Regions from separate parts of the Halomonas sp. G15 genome, predicted to be linked through region 2. Evidence: predicted binding sites of a transcription regulator. Region 2 holds the regulator's gene; each other region holds the start of a gene.
The links. The regulator sigma-54, encoded in region 2, starts transcription at its own class of promoters, with help from an activator protein. The targets are predictions, from matches to a motif close to TGGCACNNNNNTTGCTNT.
Positions count from the first base shown of each region.

Region 1: ytfE (iron-sulfur cluster repair protein YtfE) is a predicted target of sigma-54. The motif match lies at 2,480-2,497, and genes of this name have one in related genera.
Region 3: LWH48_RS13375 (P-II family nitrogen regulator) is a predicted target of sigma-54. The motif match lies at 1,076-1,093, and genes of this name have one in related genera.

Region 1 covers NZ_JAJSPA010000008.1:98,897-103,391, reverse strand. Annotated here, with positions in the region: gene LWH48_RS06160 (U32 family peptidase) at 1-17, opposite strand, end outside; gene ubiU (ubiquinone anaerobic biosynthesis protein UbiU) at 28-1,023, opposite strand; gene LWH48_RS06150 (hemerythrin domain-containing protein) at 1,092-1,712, opposite strand; gene ytfE (iron-sulfur cluster repair protein YtfE) at 1,773-2,429, opposite strand; gene norR (nitric oxide reductase transcriptional regulator NorR) at 2,595-4,118, shown strand; gene LWH48_RS06135 (tellurite resistance/C4-dicarboxylate transporter family protein) at 4,122-4,495, opposite strand, start outside.
Region 2 covers NZ_JAJSPA010000001.1:262,056-266,550, reverse strand. Annotated here, with positions in the region: gene ptsN (PTS IIA-like nitrogen regulatory protein PtsN) at 1-111, opposite strand, end outside; gene hpf (ribosome hibernation-promoting factor, HPF/YfiA family) at 119-427, opposite strand; gene LWH48_RS01310 (RNA polymerase factor sigma-54) at 618-2,030, opposite strand; gene lptB (LPS export ABC transporter ATP-binding protein) at 2,175-2,900, opposite strand; gene lptA (lipopolysaccharide transport periplasmic protein LptA) at 2,908-3,438, opposite strand; gene lptC (LPS export ABC transporter periplasmic protein LptC) at 3,435-4,019, opposite strand; gene LWH48_RS01290 (KdsC family phosphatase) at 4,024-4,495, opposite strand, start outside.
Region 3 covers NZ_JAJSPA010000030.1:24,068-28,562, forward strand. Annotated here, with positions in the region: gene LWH48_RS13365 (YifB family Mg chelatase-like AAA ATPase) at 1-457, opposite strand, end outside; gene LWH48_RS13370 (accessory factor UbiK family protein) at 525-878, opposite strand; gene LWH48_RS13375 (P-II family nitrogen regulator) at 1,148-1,486, shown strand; gene LWH48_RS13380 (ammonium transporter) at 1,527-2,777, shown strand; gene glnK (P-II family nitrogen regulator) at 2,923-3,261, shown strand; gene LWH48_RS13390 (ferredoxin--NADP reductase) at 3,424-4,200, opposite strand; gene LWH48_RS13395 (LysR family transcriptional regulator) at 4,362-4,495, shown strand, end outside.

The sequences.
Region 1 (4,495 bases), on a different contig from region 2:
GTGGGGGTAGCGGACATGGGCTCTCTCCTATTTCCAGCGGCGCTCGTAGGCGCCCAAGGTGGTGGTGCTGCCTTCTGAGACCTCGCCGAGGCCGGTCATCCAGGCGGGTTCGGTATGGAAGCGGCCCGGGGCGCGCTCCAGGCGATCCAGGGCCTGGCGCCAGATGCCGGCGACCTTTGATACATAGGCCGGGCTGCGCTGGCGCCCCTCGATCTTGACGGCCGCGATGCCCAGTTCCTTGAGCTCCGGCAACAGCTCCAGGGTGTTCAGGCTGGTGGGCTCCTCGATGGCGTGGTAGGTCTCGCCGCCCACCTCGAAGCGCCCCTTGCACAGGGTGGGATAGCCGGCGTTCTCGCCCTCGCCGTAGCGGTCGATCAGCACGCCGTTGAGGCGCGACTCCAGGCCCTCCGGGGTTTCCTCCCAGCGCACATGGGCCGCCGGCGAGCAGACGCCGCGGGTGTTGGGCGATTCACCGGTGAGATACGACGACAGGTAGCAGCGCCCCTCGGCCATGATGCACAGGCTGCCGAAGGCGAATACCTCCAGCTCCACGGGGCTCTGCTTGGCCAGGTCGCGCACCTGGGTGATGGAGAGCACCCGGGGCAGCACGGCGCGCTTGATGCCGAACTGGTCGTGATAGAAGCGCAGCGCCTCGTGGCTGGTGGCCGAGCCCTGTACCGAGAGATGGCGGGCGAGGTCGGGGTGGCGGCGGGCGGCGTAGTCGAGCAGCCCCATGTCGGCCATGATCAGGGCATCGACGCCGAGGTCGGCGGCCTGGTCCACGGCGCGGGTCCACATGGCCCAGCCATCCGGCTGAGGGTAGGTGTTGATGGCGCAGAAGACCCGCTTGCCGCGGGCGTGGGCGTAGTCGATGCCCTCCCTGGCGCGCTTGTCGGTGAAGTTGAGGCCGGCGAACTGGCGGGCGTTGGTGGTGTTCTGAAAGCCGAAGTAGACGGCATCGGCCCCTTCATCCACGGCGCGCTTAAGGGCAGGCAGGTTGCCGGCGGGGCAGACGAGCTCCATGGTGAGCCTCCTGTCGTGGGAATCCCGACCATGCTAGTCGACTATCCCGCCTGGCCTTTTGACGCGGGTCATAAGGAGGCGTAGTCGGCTCTGGCGTCGCAGAGCGGACAAAAGTCGGCCTGCTCGCCGTGACCCAGACGCAGTCCCGTGCGGTGGTCAGCGATCTGCCGGTACAGCAGCTGGAAGCTGGGGCTGCCCTCGGAGGGACTGGCCAGCGAAAGAGAGGGCGCCAGCTCATCCAGTTCAGCGGCCTGCAGGCAGCGCTCGATCAGCGGGTAGATATGCCGGTTCTCGCTGTGCAGGTGATGGTGATAGAGCTCACTGAAGCCGCGAGCCAGGTTGAGTTGGCCGGGATCGAGCTCGGCCTCGGGCATCTCATTCGCCTGGCGGCGGAAGGTCGCCTCGAGCTCGTTTCCATCGCGGGTGATCCGCCGGTGCTCCTCGGAGAGCACCGCGAGCAGCTCAACGCTCTGTGCATGGCAGCCGGTGAGGCGGGCGAAGAGGGCCTCCTCCACCGGATGGTGCCACTCCTCGGGCTGGTGGGTCAGGTAGTGGCAGAGCCTGGCCAGCAGTCGATAGTCGGGGACCTCCTCGCAGGCGGCGATATGCAGCTGGCGGTCGAGGATGCAGAGCAGCGCCGCGTAGCGATGGTGGTCGGCATGCAGGCGCTCCAGAATGATGGCTTTCATGGTGGCCTCCCTGACGCACCGTCGGGCGACGGTGCGTCATGATTGGGCGCCGAACTGGATTCAGCCGGCGCGTTCGAACAGCAGGTTGTTCTCCAGATGGATGTGCTGCATCAGGTCGTCGCGGAACTCGCGCAGCCCGGTATAGAGGGCACGCCAGGTGGTGCAGGCGCCCTTGGGCGGAGTGATGTCGTCGGTCAGCGCCGCCAGCTGTTCGAGGTGTTCGCCGTGGTCGTCGTGCTCGTGGCGCATTACCGCGATGGGTCCCTGGGCCTGGGCGCCCATGCCCCGGCGCAGCATCGGAAAGAGGATCTGCTCCTCCTTCTGCATGTGGCTCTCCATCTCCTGGTAGATCGTGGTGAGCAGGTCGGCCAGGCCGTTGGGGCAGGTGTCACGCTCGCCGTGGACCTGCTCGACGCGACGCGCCATGCGCACCAGTTCGGGCAGCTGCTGACGGTGGACATCGTGGTAGCGGGTCAGGATATGGTCGATGAGCTCGTCGTTGCTGGCGGACTGCCAGTCGCGTTCGTCGCTTGCGCCGGCGGGCAGCGCCTCGAGCTCGTCGATTAGCGCCTGGGGGGCGAGGCCGACGCGCTCGGCGGCCTCGCGCAGGCTGATGCGGCCGCCGCAGCAGAAGTCGATATTGTGGTCGCGGAACACCCGGGTGGCGCCGGGCAGGGTGAGGGCGGTGCGGCCGACGGTCTGTTCGATCAGGCTCATGGCAGGAGCTCCTTGGTCGGATGATGGCAGAAAAGGGTGGTACCTCATCACAAGCAAGTGGCATGCCAGTTCCTGACGGCCTGTTTTGCCGGGTATCGAGGCCATTCTGGTGAAAAATACCCGGATCGTTTAGGGTAGATTGAACCCTTCAAGGTGAATATCACCATGCTCGACGAGACCCTGCTGGCTGACCTGGTCGCCGACCTGCCCAGCGCGGTGCGCCTGCAGCGCCTGGTGCGGACCCTGCGCGAAGGTTTTCGCTGCGGCGCCGTCTGCCTGCTGCGCCTGGAGGAGGGCGCCCTGGTTCCGCTGGCCGTAGACGGCCTGGTGCGCGAGGCGCTGGGACGGCGCTTCGAGGTGGCCCAGCATCCACGCCTGGCCACTATCCTCACCAGTCGGCGCACGACCCTCTTCCCGCCCGATGCCGACCTGCCCGATCCCTATGATGGGCTGGTGGAGCAGCAGCCCGGACAGCCGCTGCATGTCCACGACTGCATGGGTATCAGCCTGCACGTGGAGGGCGAACCCTGGGGAGCTCTGACCCTGGATGCGCTCGAAGCGGGGACCTTCGATGCCACCGACCGGGCGGCCCTGGAGCGCTATGCGCTGCTGGTCGAGGCGGCGGTGCGGGTCAGCCGCCTGGAGCGTGACCTGCGGGCCCTGCGCATGTCCCAGCAGGAGAGCGGCCTGCCGCTGGCGGCCCCCGAGGCGCGCGATATCCTCGGCCACAGTGCGGAACTCCAGCGGCTGCTGCGTGAGCTCGATGTGGTGGCCGCATCGGACCTGCCGGTGCTGCTCAGCGGCGAGACCGGGGTGGGCAAGGAGCTCTTCGCCCGCCGTCTCCATCGTCGCTCCGCCCGCCACGCCGCGCCGCTGGTGCAGGTCAACTGCGCCGCCCTGCCGGAGTCCCTGGCCGAGAGCGAGCTGTTCGGTCATGTGAAGGGGGCCTTCTCCGGCGCCATCGCCGAGCGCGCGGGGCGGTTCGAGGCCGCCGACGGTGGCACCCTGCTGCTCGACGAGGTAGGCGAGCTGTCGCTGCCGGTCCAGGCCAAGCTGTTGCGCGCCCTGCAGGAGGGCGAGGTGCAGCGCCTGGGCGAGGATGTCCCGCGGCGTGTCGACGTGCGCATCATCGCCGCCACCAACCGGCAGCTGGCCGAGGCGGTGCGCGAGGGCAGCTTTCGTGCCGACCTCTACCACCGCCTGTCGGTCTACCCGGTGGTCATCCCGCCGCTGCGCGAGCGGGGCAGTGACGTGCTGGTGCTGGCCGGCCACTTCCTGGAGATCAACCGTACCCGACTCGGCGTGCGCAGCCTGCGTCTCTCCCCCGCGGCCGAGGAGGCGCTGCTGGCCTACGCCTGGCCGGGCAACGTTCGTGAACTGGAGCATGTAATCAGCCGCGCGGCGATCAAGGCCTTGAGCCAGGGTGCACGTCGCGACGAGATCATCACCCTGGCGCCGGCCTGGCTCGACCTGCCCGTCCCCGAAGGGAAAGGGAGCCGCACCCCGCAGATGGAGTACGCCGATGAGGGTGGCGCAGCGAGCCTGCGTGAGTGCGTGGAGTGGGCCCAGCGACGGGCGATCCGTGACGCCCTGGCGGCCTGCAACGGTCGCTGGGCGGCGGCCGCTCGGCGCCTGGAGCTCGATCCCAGCAACCTGCACAAGCTGGCCAGGCGGCTGGGGCTCAAGTAGGTCTCAGGCCCGTGACGCCCGGGCCAGCCGCCAGAGATGGTGGAACATTCCCGCACTGGTGACGCCCCAGGCAAGCAGTACCAGCCAGATCAGCAGTTCGGGAATGCGCACCAGGAAGGGCGTGTCGAGAGCCGCCGAGAGGCGCAGGGTGCCGGTGGTGTACATGGCCAGCGGGAAGACCATGCTCCACAGTTGGGGCTCATAGGCGATGCGATGGCGGTGGATCAAGTGACGCCAGAGCATCAGTCCCACCAGCAGGGGAAACCACCAGCTGGCGGTGGCCCAGAAGAACACGGTGAACCCGAGCAGGAATGGCTGGAAGTCGGCGATTATCCCACCTTCGCCGGCCCGCAGGATCAGCGTCGAACCCGCGAGGG
Region 2 (4,495 bases):
AGTATTCTGGGCAATGAAGGTGCTGAAGAACTCCAGCACCCGCTTCTTGCTCCCCCCGGGCACATCGAAGAGGGTGCGCTCGGGGGGCAGGATGGTTTCGAGAGACGACATCGTGGACTCAGCGAACGCCGGCGCCCTGGGCGCGGGCCTGAGCCTTTTCCTTGTGCTTGACCAGTTGGCGGTCCAGCTTGTCGGCCAGGGCATCGATGGCGGCGTACATGTCGTTTTCCTGAGCCTCGGCGTGCAGATCGGCACCGGCGGCGTGCAGGGTGCAGGCAGCAGACTGGCGCTCCTTCTCCACCGACAGGGTCACCTGCACGTTGGTGATATTGTCGTAGTGGCGCTCCACGCGCGTCAGTTTCTCGCTGACATAGTCACGCAGGGCATCGGTCAGTTCCACATGATGGCCGGTGATGTTGACTTGCATGACACGCTCCTTGCTCGTTGGTTGTGTTTCGATTGTAACCCTTTTTCCTGCCTTGCATACCCCCGTGCCGACGCCCTGGATGTCGGTCATGACGCGGGTCATGCCAGCCGCTTGCGTTCGCTGGAGGAGGGGATGCCCATGGCCTCGCGGGTAAGCTTTGGAGAGTGCCACGGTGCGGCGCCGCGCGGGGTTATGCCAGCCGCTTGCGTTCGCTGGATGAGGGGATGCCCATGGCCTCGCGGTACTTGGCCACGGTCCTGCGCGCCACCTGGATCCCGGCTTCGTCGAGCAGGCTGACCAGCTTGCTGTCGGAGAGCGGCTTGCGTGGCGGTTCCGCCTGGATCAGCTTGCGGATGTGTGCGCGGATGGCGGTGCTGGAGTGGGCGTCGCCATCGCCCTCGCCGCGGACCTGGCTGGAGAAGAAGTACTTGAGTTCGAATACTCCCCGCGGCGTGTGGATGAACTTCTGGGTGGTGACCCGCGAGATGGTGGATTCGTGCATCTCCACCGCCTGGGCGATATCGGCCAGGATGAGTGGCTTCATCGCCTCTTCGCCGCGCTCGAGGAAGTCGAGCTGGCGGGCCAGGATCTCACGGCCCACTCGCAGGAGGGTGTCGTTGCGGCTGGACAGGCTCTTCATCAGCCAGCGCGCCTCCTGGAGGTGCTCCTTGAGGAACTGGTTGTCGTCACTCCTGACGGCGCGGCGCACCAGGGCGGCGTAATCGGGTTGAATGCGCAGCCTTGGCAGTGCCTCGGGGTTGAGTTCGACGTGCCAGCCACGCCGGTCGTGGAAGGCGACGAGGTCGGGGATCACATAGTCGTCGGTCACGCTGGCAAAGGCACTGCCGGGTCGTGGGTCCAGTCCTCGAACCAGGTTGATGGTGGCGTCGAGCGTGGCATCGTCCACCCCCAGACGCCGTTTGAGCAGGCGTCGGTCGCCGCTGGCCAGGGCCTCCAGGAACTGGCGTACCAGGCGCCGCGCCTGGGGCAGCAGCGGTGTGTCGTCGGGGAAGGCGGCGAGCTGCAGCTGCAGGCATTCGCGCAGGTCGCGTGCGAAGATGCCGGTGGGTTCGAACTGCTGCAGGCGCAGCAGCACCCGCTCCATCTCCGGGCTGCGCAGGTCGGCAAGGCCCTGCTGCTTCAGGCCGTCACGGATCTCGTCGAGGGGGGCGGCCAGGTAGCCGGCATCGTCCACGGCATCGATCAGGCTCTCGGCGATCTGTCGTGCCCGGGGATCGAGGTCGCTCATCGCCAGCTGCCAGGCGAGGTGGCTCTGGAGGCTCTGGCCCTGGGCCTGGCGCTCGAAATCGGGCCCCTCACCGCCGGCGGGCGCGCCCAGGTCCTGGTAGGTGTCGGACCAGTCGCTGTCGGTGACGAGCTGTTCGGGAATCTCGTTTGCCCAGTCGTCTTCCGCGGGCTCCTGAGTGGCCTGCTCGCCGAACCCGTCGTCGAGCTCCAGCAACGGGTTGTTCTCCATCGCCTGCTGGATCTCCTGGCGCAGGTCCAGGGTGGAGAGCTGCAGCAGGGCGATGGCCTGCTGCAGCTGGGGTGTCATGGTCAGCTGGGTGCCGACCCGCAACTGCAGGGATGCCTTCATGGCCATGGCAGGCGTCCTCCTGGCGTGTCGGAAAGCCTTACCCTAGCGCCTGGCCTCGCAGGGCGCAACAATCCTATAAGCAATAATCATGCCATTGATGGATTGCCCGCCGGAATATGAATATAGTGAGGCGCTTGTTCCGGCCGGTGATCACAGGCGGAAGTCTTCACCGAGGTAGACCTCGCGCACCCTCTGGTTGGCGAGGATCGATTCGGCGTCGCCCTCGGCGATGATCTTGCCGTCGCCGACGATATAGGCGCTGTCGCAGATGTCGAGGGTGTCGCGGACGTTGTGGTCGGTGATCAACACGCCGATGCCGCGGGCCTTGAGCTGGCGGATGATGCCCTTGATCTCGCCCACCGAGATCGGGTCGACCCCGGCGAAGGGCTCGTCGAGCAGGATGAAAGCGGGTTCCGTCGCCAGCGCCCTGGCGATCTCCACCCGGCGCCGCTCGCCGCCGGAAAGGCTCATGCCCGGGTTGTCGCGAATATGCGTGACATGGAACTCCTCGAGCAGCTGTTCCAGGCGTGCGCGACGCCCCTCCCGGTCGAGATCCTTGCGGGTCTCGAGGATGGCCATGATGTTGTCGGCCACCGACAGCTTGCGGAAGATCGAGGCCTCCTGGGGCAGGTAACCGATCCCAGCCCGGGCTCGCTCATGCATGGCGGCCCGGGAGAGATCCAGGTCATCGATGGCCACCGAGCCCGCATCGGCACGCACCAGTCCCACGATCATGTAGAAAGAGGTGGTCTTGCCGGCGCCGTTGGGCCCCAGCAGTCCGACGATGCTGCCCTGGGGGATAGACAGGCCGATGTCCTGCACCACGCGGCGGCGCTTGTAGCTCTTTGCGAGATGGCGTGCGTGTAGGGTCTTCATGGCATCCTTACTGCTGTTCCGGCTGGAGCGTCATGCGGATTCGCTGGCTGCCTTCGACGCCTTCGGCATCGGCGCGGGCCTGCACCACGCGGCGGTCGAGGAAGTACTCCAGGTAGCCGCCTTCGAAGGTGTCGCCGCCCTGGTGGAGCTCGGCGCGATCGATCAGCTCCACGCGGCGTTCGGCCACGTGGTAGATGACGGTGCGGCCCCAGCCCTTGACCACCGGCTCGGCGGGATCGGGCTGCTGTTCGAGGTAGGCCCGTTCGCCGGTGGCAGTCGCCAGGGAGAGCTCGCCGGCCGCGTTGCGGCGGATCTCCACCCGGTTGCCGGTCAGGCGCATGCTGCCCTGGCGGATATCCACGTTGCCGGTGTAGACGGCGGTGCCGGCGCGGTCGTCGAGGTCGAGGCGGTCCGCCTCGACCAGGATGGGGGCATTGGCATCCTGATTCTGGGACTGGTTCTGTGCCTGGCTGGCGGGGGCGATAGCCAGCGTCAGCAGCAGTGCACAGGCCAGTGTGGAGAGCGGATGGCGCGTCATGACGAGGACTCCTCGGCTGTCTCGGGCGGATGGTGGCCGCGCACATTGTCGGTCAGGCGCGCCCGGTTGTCATGAAGCCAGGCGTCGAAACGCTCGCCGCTCATGCGCTGGGGGGGCTGGCGCAGCGTGGCCGGGGTGGTGCTCCAGGCATGCCCGGTGTCGGCATCGTAGTGCAGCGTCTCGGTCTCGAGCTCCCAGCGCTCGGCGGGGGCGCGCAGGCGGGCGTCGCCGTCGAGCAGCAGCGGGTTGTCTCCCGGCCCCAGCTCGCCGCGCTCGGCCTCGGCCAGCCATAGCCGACCCTCGCGGTCGTGGAGCCGGGCAAGCGGAGTCTCCAGGCGGGTCACGTCATCTAGCGGGGTATGCACCAGCCGCGGCGTGGTCACCCGCTGGTGGGGCTGGCCCTCGCTGTCGAAGCGGGTGAGGCGCGCGTTCTCGAGGTAGAAGTCGGGTTCGCCCGCGGCATCGCGCGGTACCTGACCGGTGGGGCTGGGGTCGCGCAGGTCGAGCAGCGCCAGGCCTCCGCCCAGCGCCAGCAGCAGCAGGGTCAGCCAGGTGCGAAAGCCCGGGCGCGGCAGGGCCATGATCTCAGCCGGCCCCGTGGAGGTAGGTGTCGATCACCGCGTCCCAGTGGCCCTGGGCGCGCAGCAGGGTGTCGGCGATCTCGCGGGCCGCGCCCTGGCCGCCGCTGCGTTCGGTGACCCAGTCCGCGTGCTTCTGGATATAGCTCGGTGCATTGGGGACGCTGATGCCCACGCCGGCACGGCGGATGGCGCCCACATCGGGCATGTCGTCCCCGCAGTAGGCGACCTGGTCGAACTCCAGGCCCAGGCGCGCGATTAGCTCACGCAGGACCGGCAGCTTCTTCTCCACACCCTGGAAGACATGCTGGATGCCCAGGGCAGCGGCGCGGCGACTCACGGTGGGGGATTCGCGGCCGGTGATCAGCGCGACCTGAATGCCGGCACGCTTGAGCAGCTTGAGGCCGTGACCGTCCTGGACATTGAAGGCCTTGATCTCGATGCCGTCGGCCTGGAAGTAGAGCTGGCCGTCGGTGAGC
Region 3 (4,495 bases), on a different contig from region 2:
CGAGCTCACCGGCCAGGGCCGCCTCGTCGGCGTTGGCCCGGGGCACGATCAGTTGCCGCCCGACACGCCGCGCGGCCAGGGCCAGCGGCAGCACGCCCTCCACCGGGCGCAAGGCACCGTCCAGCGCCAGTTCACCGACACTCTCGGTCGCTTCCAGGCAACCGGGCGGCAGCTGACCGGAAGCGAGCAGCAGCCCCAGGGCGATGGGCAGGTCGAAGCGGCCACCCTCCTTGGGCAGGTCGGCGGGGGCCAGGTTGAGGGTGATGCGCCGCAGCGGGTACTCGAAGCCGGCGTTGACCAGGGCGCTACGCACCCGCTCCCGGCTCTCCTTGACCGCCGTCTCCGGCAACCCGACCAGCGTCATGCTGGGCAGGCCATTGGAGAGGTGCACCTCCACCTGCACCTCGGGTGCCTCCAGGCCGAGCCCGGCCCGGGTGTGCACGATCGCCAGCGTCATGGGCGCTCCCTCGCGAATGGACTGCTCTCAGGCTAGTCCAGAGCGCGGCGAGGCGCCCGACGCGACCTCAGGAGGCGGCGCCCTCGCCCTTGTGCTCGTCGCGCTTGCCTTCACCGCTCGGGGCGCTCGCCGCCGGGGCGTCGGCGCCCTCGGCCGCTGCGGCGGTGCCGCCGGCCTGGGCTTCCACCAGCGCCTCCAGGGAGGCGACCTGCTTCTCCAGAGCCTCGACCCGTGACCGGGTGCGCTGCAGTACGTCCATCAGGATGTCGAAGTCCTCGCGGGAGACCAGTTCGAGACGGTCGAAGGCTCCCCTTACCACCTGCTGGATACCCTTCTGCACCTCTTCGGGGGCCTGGGAGGCGCCCTGCAGGCGCTCGCCGATCTGCTGGGCCAGCCGACCGATTCTATCGTGGGTCACCATGACGCTTCTCCTGGTTGGGGATGACGACCTACAGGATACGCGTGGCACCCATGAGACGCATGCCCTCTTGCAGGGCGCGTGGGACGTGCACAGGCACCATCGGAGTGCATGGGGCCTGACAGCAAGCCGATGCAGGAGCTTCCCTCATCCAGTAAAAGTGGCTCAAGCCTCAGATATAAAAGGATTTTTCTCCTCACTGGCACGCCGCGCGCATTGTACAGGTCAGCCGCCCCATCGGGTCGCCTCCCATCGCAACGAGGAGACAGGACATGAAGCTGATCACCGCCATCATCAAGCCCTTCAAGCTGGACGACGTCCGCGAGGCGCTGGCCGACAACGGCGTGCAGGGCATCACCGTCACCGAGGTCAAGGGTTTCGGCCGCCAGAAGGGCCACACCGAGCTCTACCGCGGCGCCGAGTACGTCGTCGACTTCCTGCCCAAGGTCAAGGTCGAGATCGCCGTGGACGACGGCCGCCTGGAGAGCGTGCTCGACGCCATCTGCGAAGCCGCCGGTAGCGGCAAGATCGGCGACGGCAAGGTATTCGTCACGGCCCTCGAGGACGTGATCCGTATCCGCACCGGCGAGCGCGGCGCCGATGCCGTCTGAGCCATGACCGACTGCCGCTTCCCCGACTGGAGACTCCACCATGAGTGAACTGACCGAACTGAGCTATGCGCTCGATACCTTCTACTTCCTGATCTGCGGCGTACTGGTGATGTGGATGGCCGCCGGCTTCGCCATGCTCGAGGCCGGCCTGGTGCGCGCCAAGAACACCGCCGAGATCCTCACCAAGAACATCGCCCTGTTCGCCATCGCCTGCACCATGTACCTGCTGGTGGGCTACTACCTGATGTACTCGAGCCCCGAGGGCGGCATCCTGCCCAACCTCGGCGTGCTGCTGGGCAGCGAGAACGGCATCGACGCCGTGCTGGCCGGCGGTGATGACGCCCCCTACTACTCCATGCGCGCCGACTACTTCTTCCAGGTGGTGTTCGTGGCGACCGCCATGTCCATCGTCTCCGGGGCGGTGGCCGAGCGCATGAAGCTGTGGGCCTTCCTCGCCTTCGCGGTGGTGATGACCGGCCTGATCTACCCGGTCTCCGGCTACTGGACCTGGGGCGGCGGCTGGCTCTCCGCGGCCGGCTTCTCCGACTACGCCGGCTCCGGCATCGTACACATGGCCGGTGCGGCCGCGGCACTCGCCGGCGTGCTGGTCCTCGGCCCACGCAAGGGCAAGTACGGCAAGGACGGCAGCATCTACGCCATCCCCGGCGCCAACCTGCCGCTGGCGACCCTGGGCACCTTCATCCTGTGGATGGGCTGGTTCGGCTTCAACGGCGGCTCAGAGCTCAAGGTCTCCGACGTCGCCTCCGCCAACAACATGGCCCAGGTGCTGGTCAACACCAATGCCGCCGCCGCCGGCGGGGTAATCGCCGCCCTGGTGATTGCCAAGCTGTGGTTCCGCAAGGCCGACCTGACCATGACCCTCAACGGCGCCCTGGCCGGCCTGGTGGCGATCACCGCCGACCCGCTCTCTCCCTCCGCCCCGGGCGCGGCGCTGATCGGCGCCGTGGGTGGTGTCATCGTGGTGGCCGCCATCGTCGGCCTGGACAAGCTGAAGATCGATGACCCGGTGGGTGCCATCTCGGTGCACGGTGTGGTCGGTATCTGGGGCCTGCTGGCGGTGCCGCTGACCAACGGCGACGCTACCTTCGGCGCCCAGCTCCTCGGCATCGTCGGCATCTTCGCCTGGGTCTTCCTGGCCAGCCTGATCGTCTGGGGCATCCTCAAGGCGGTGATGGGCGTCCGCGTCAGCGAGGAGGAGGAGTACGAGGGCGTCGACCTGACCGAATGCGGCATGGAGGCCTACCCCGAGTTCAGCGTCGCCAAGAAATGAAGGCAACGCGTAACGAGTGAGCTGGCGTGCTCCACTTGGCCCCCGCAAGGGGGCCTTTTTTCTTCCCCGCCGGCGGGGTGTATCCTAGGGACAATCCGCCTATCGCCGGCGGCATGCCCGCCCCAGAATCGACGAGGAACCGACCATGAAACTGGTGACCGCCATCATCAAGCCCTTCAAGCTCGACGACGTGAGGGAGTCCCTCTCGGAGATCGGCGTGCAGGGTATCACCGTGACCGAGGTGAAGGGCTTCGGCCGTCAGAAGGGCCACACCGAGCTCTACCGTGGCGCCGAGTATGTAGTGGACTTCCTGCCCAAGGTGAAGCTCGAGGTCGCCGTGGACGACGAGATGGCCGAGAAGGTGATCGATGCCATCACCAGCGTCGCCAATACCGGCAAGATCGGTGACGGCAAGATCTTCGTCACCCCGCTGGAGCAGGTGATCCGCATCCGCACCGGCGAGACCGGCAAGGACGCGGTCTGACAGCTGGAAGCTGGAAGCTGGAAGCTGGAAGCTGGAAGCTGGAAGCTGGAAGCCAGTTAGCGTGTTGCCAGCTCTTCCCTACTGAAAACCCCCGTGGTCTAGACCACGGGGGTTTTCTCTTCCAGCTTCCAGCCGCGAAGCGGCGCTCTTCAAGCTTCCAGCTTATTTCTCGACGAACGCCCGCTCGATCACATAGTCCCCGGGCTCGCCCATGCGCGGCGAGATCTTGAAGCCCAGTTCGTCGAGCAGTTCGCTGGTGCTCTCCAGCATGGCCGGGCTGCCGCAGATCATGGCGCGATCCTGCTTGGGATCCAGCGCCGGCAGGCCGGTGTCCTCGGCGAGCTTGCCGCTGCGGATATGGTCGGTCAGGCGGCCCATGGTGTGGAACTCCTCACGGGTCACGGTGGGGTAGTAGACCAGCTTCTCGCTGATCTCCTCGCCCAGGTACTCATGGGCCGGCAGCTCCGTCTGGATGAAGTCGGCATAGGCCAGCTCGCTGACGTTGCGCACGCCGTGCACCAGCACCACCTTCTCGAAGCGCTCGTAGACCTCGGGGTCCTGGATCAGGCTCATGAAGGGCGCCAGGCCCGTGCCGGTGGAGAGCAGGTAGAGGTTGCGCCCCGGCAGCAGGTCGTCGGTGACCAGGGTGCCGGTGGGCTTGCGACTGACCATGATCTGGTCGCCCACCTGGAGATGCTGCAGACGCGAGGTCAGGGGGCCATCGGGCACCTTGATGCTGAAGAACTCAAGGTGATCCTCGTAGTTGGGGCTGGCGATAGAGTAGGCACGCATCAGCGGCTTGCCGTTCACCTCGAGGCCGATCATCACGAACTGGCCGTTCTTGAAGCGCAGGCTGCGCTCGCGGGTGGTGCGGAAACTGAACAGGGTATCGTTCCAGTGGTGGACGCTGAGCACCTCTTCCAGGGCAAACTTGCTCATGCCGGCTCCTCTATGCGGTCGAAGGCTTTATATGCCTATAAAGAATAAAAGCGATTCCAAGATTTGCATTGAATTCTAAGGCAGGAGGCGTTATCTGTTAAATGGATTGTATGGATAACCTTTATCCATAACCTTGATATACGTCATCGGAGTTTGCCCTCATGCGCTTCACCCTGCGCCAGCTGGAGGTCTTCGTGGCGGTGGCCCAGCACGAGAGCGTATCGCGGGCGGCTCGCGCCCTGGCACTCTCCCAGTCGGCCACCAGCAGCGCCCTGGCCGAACTGGAGAAGCAGTT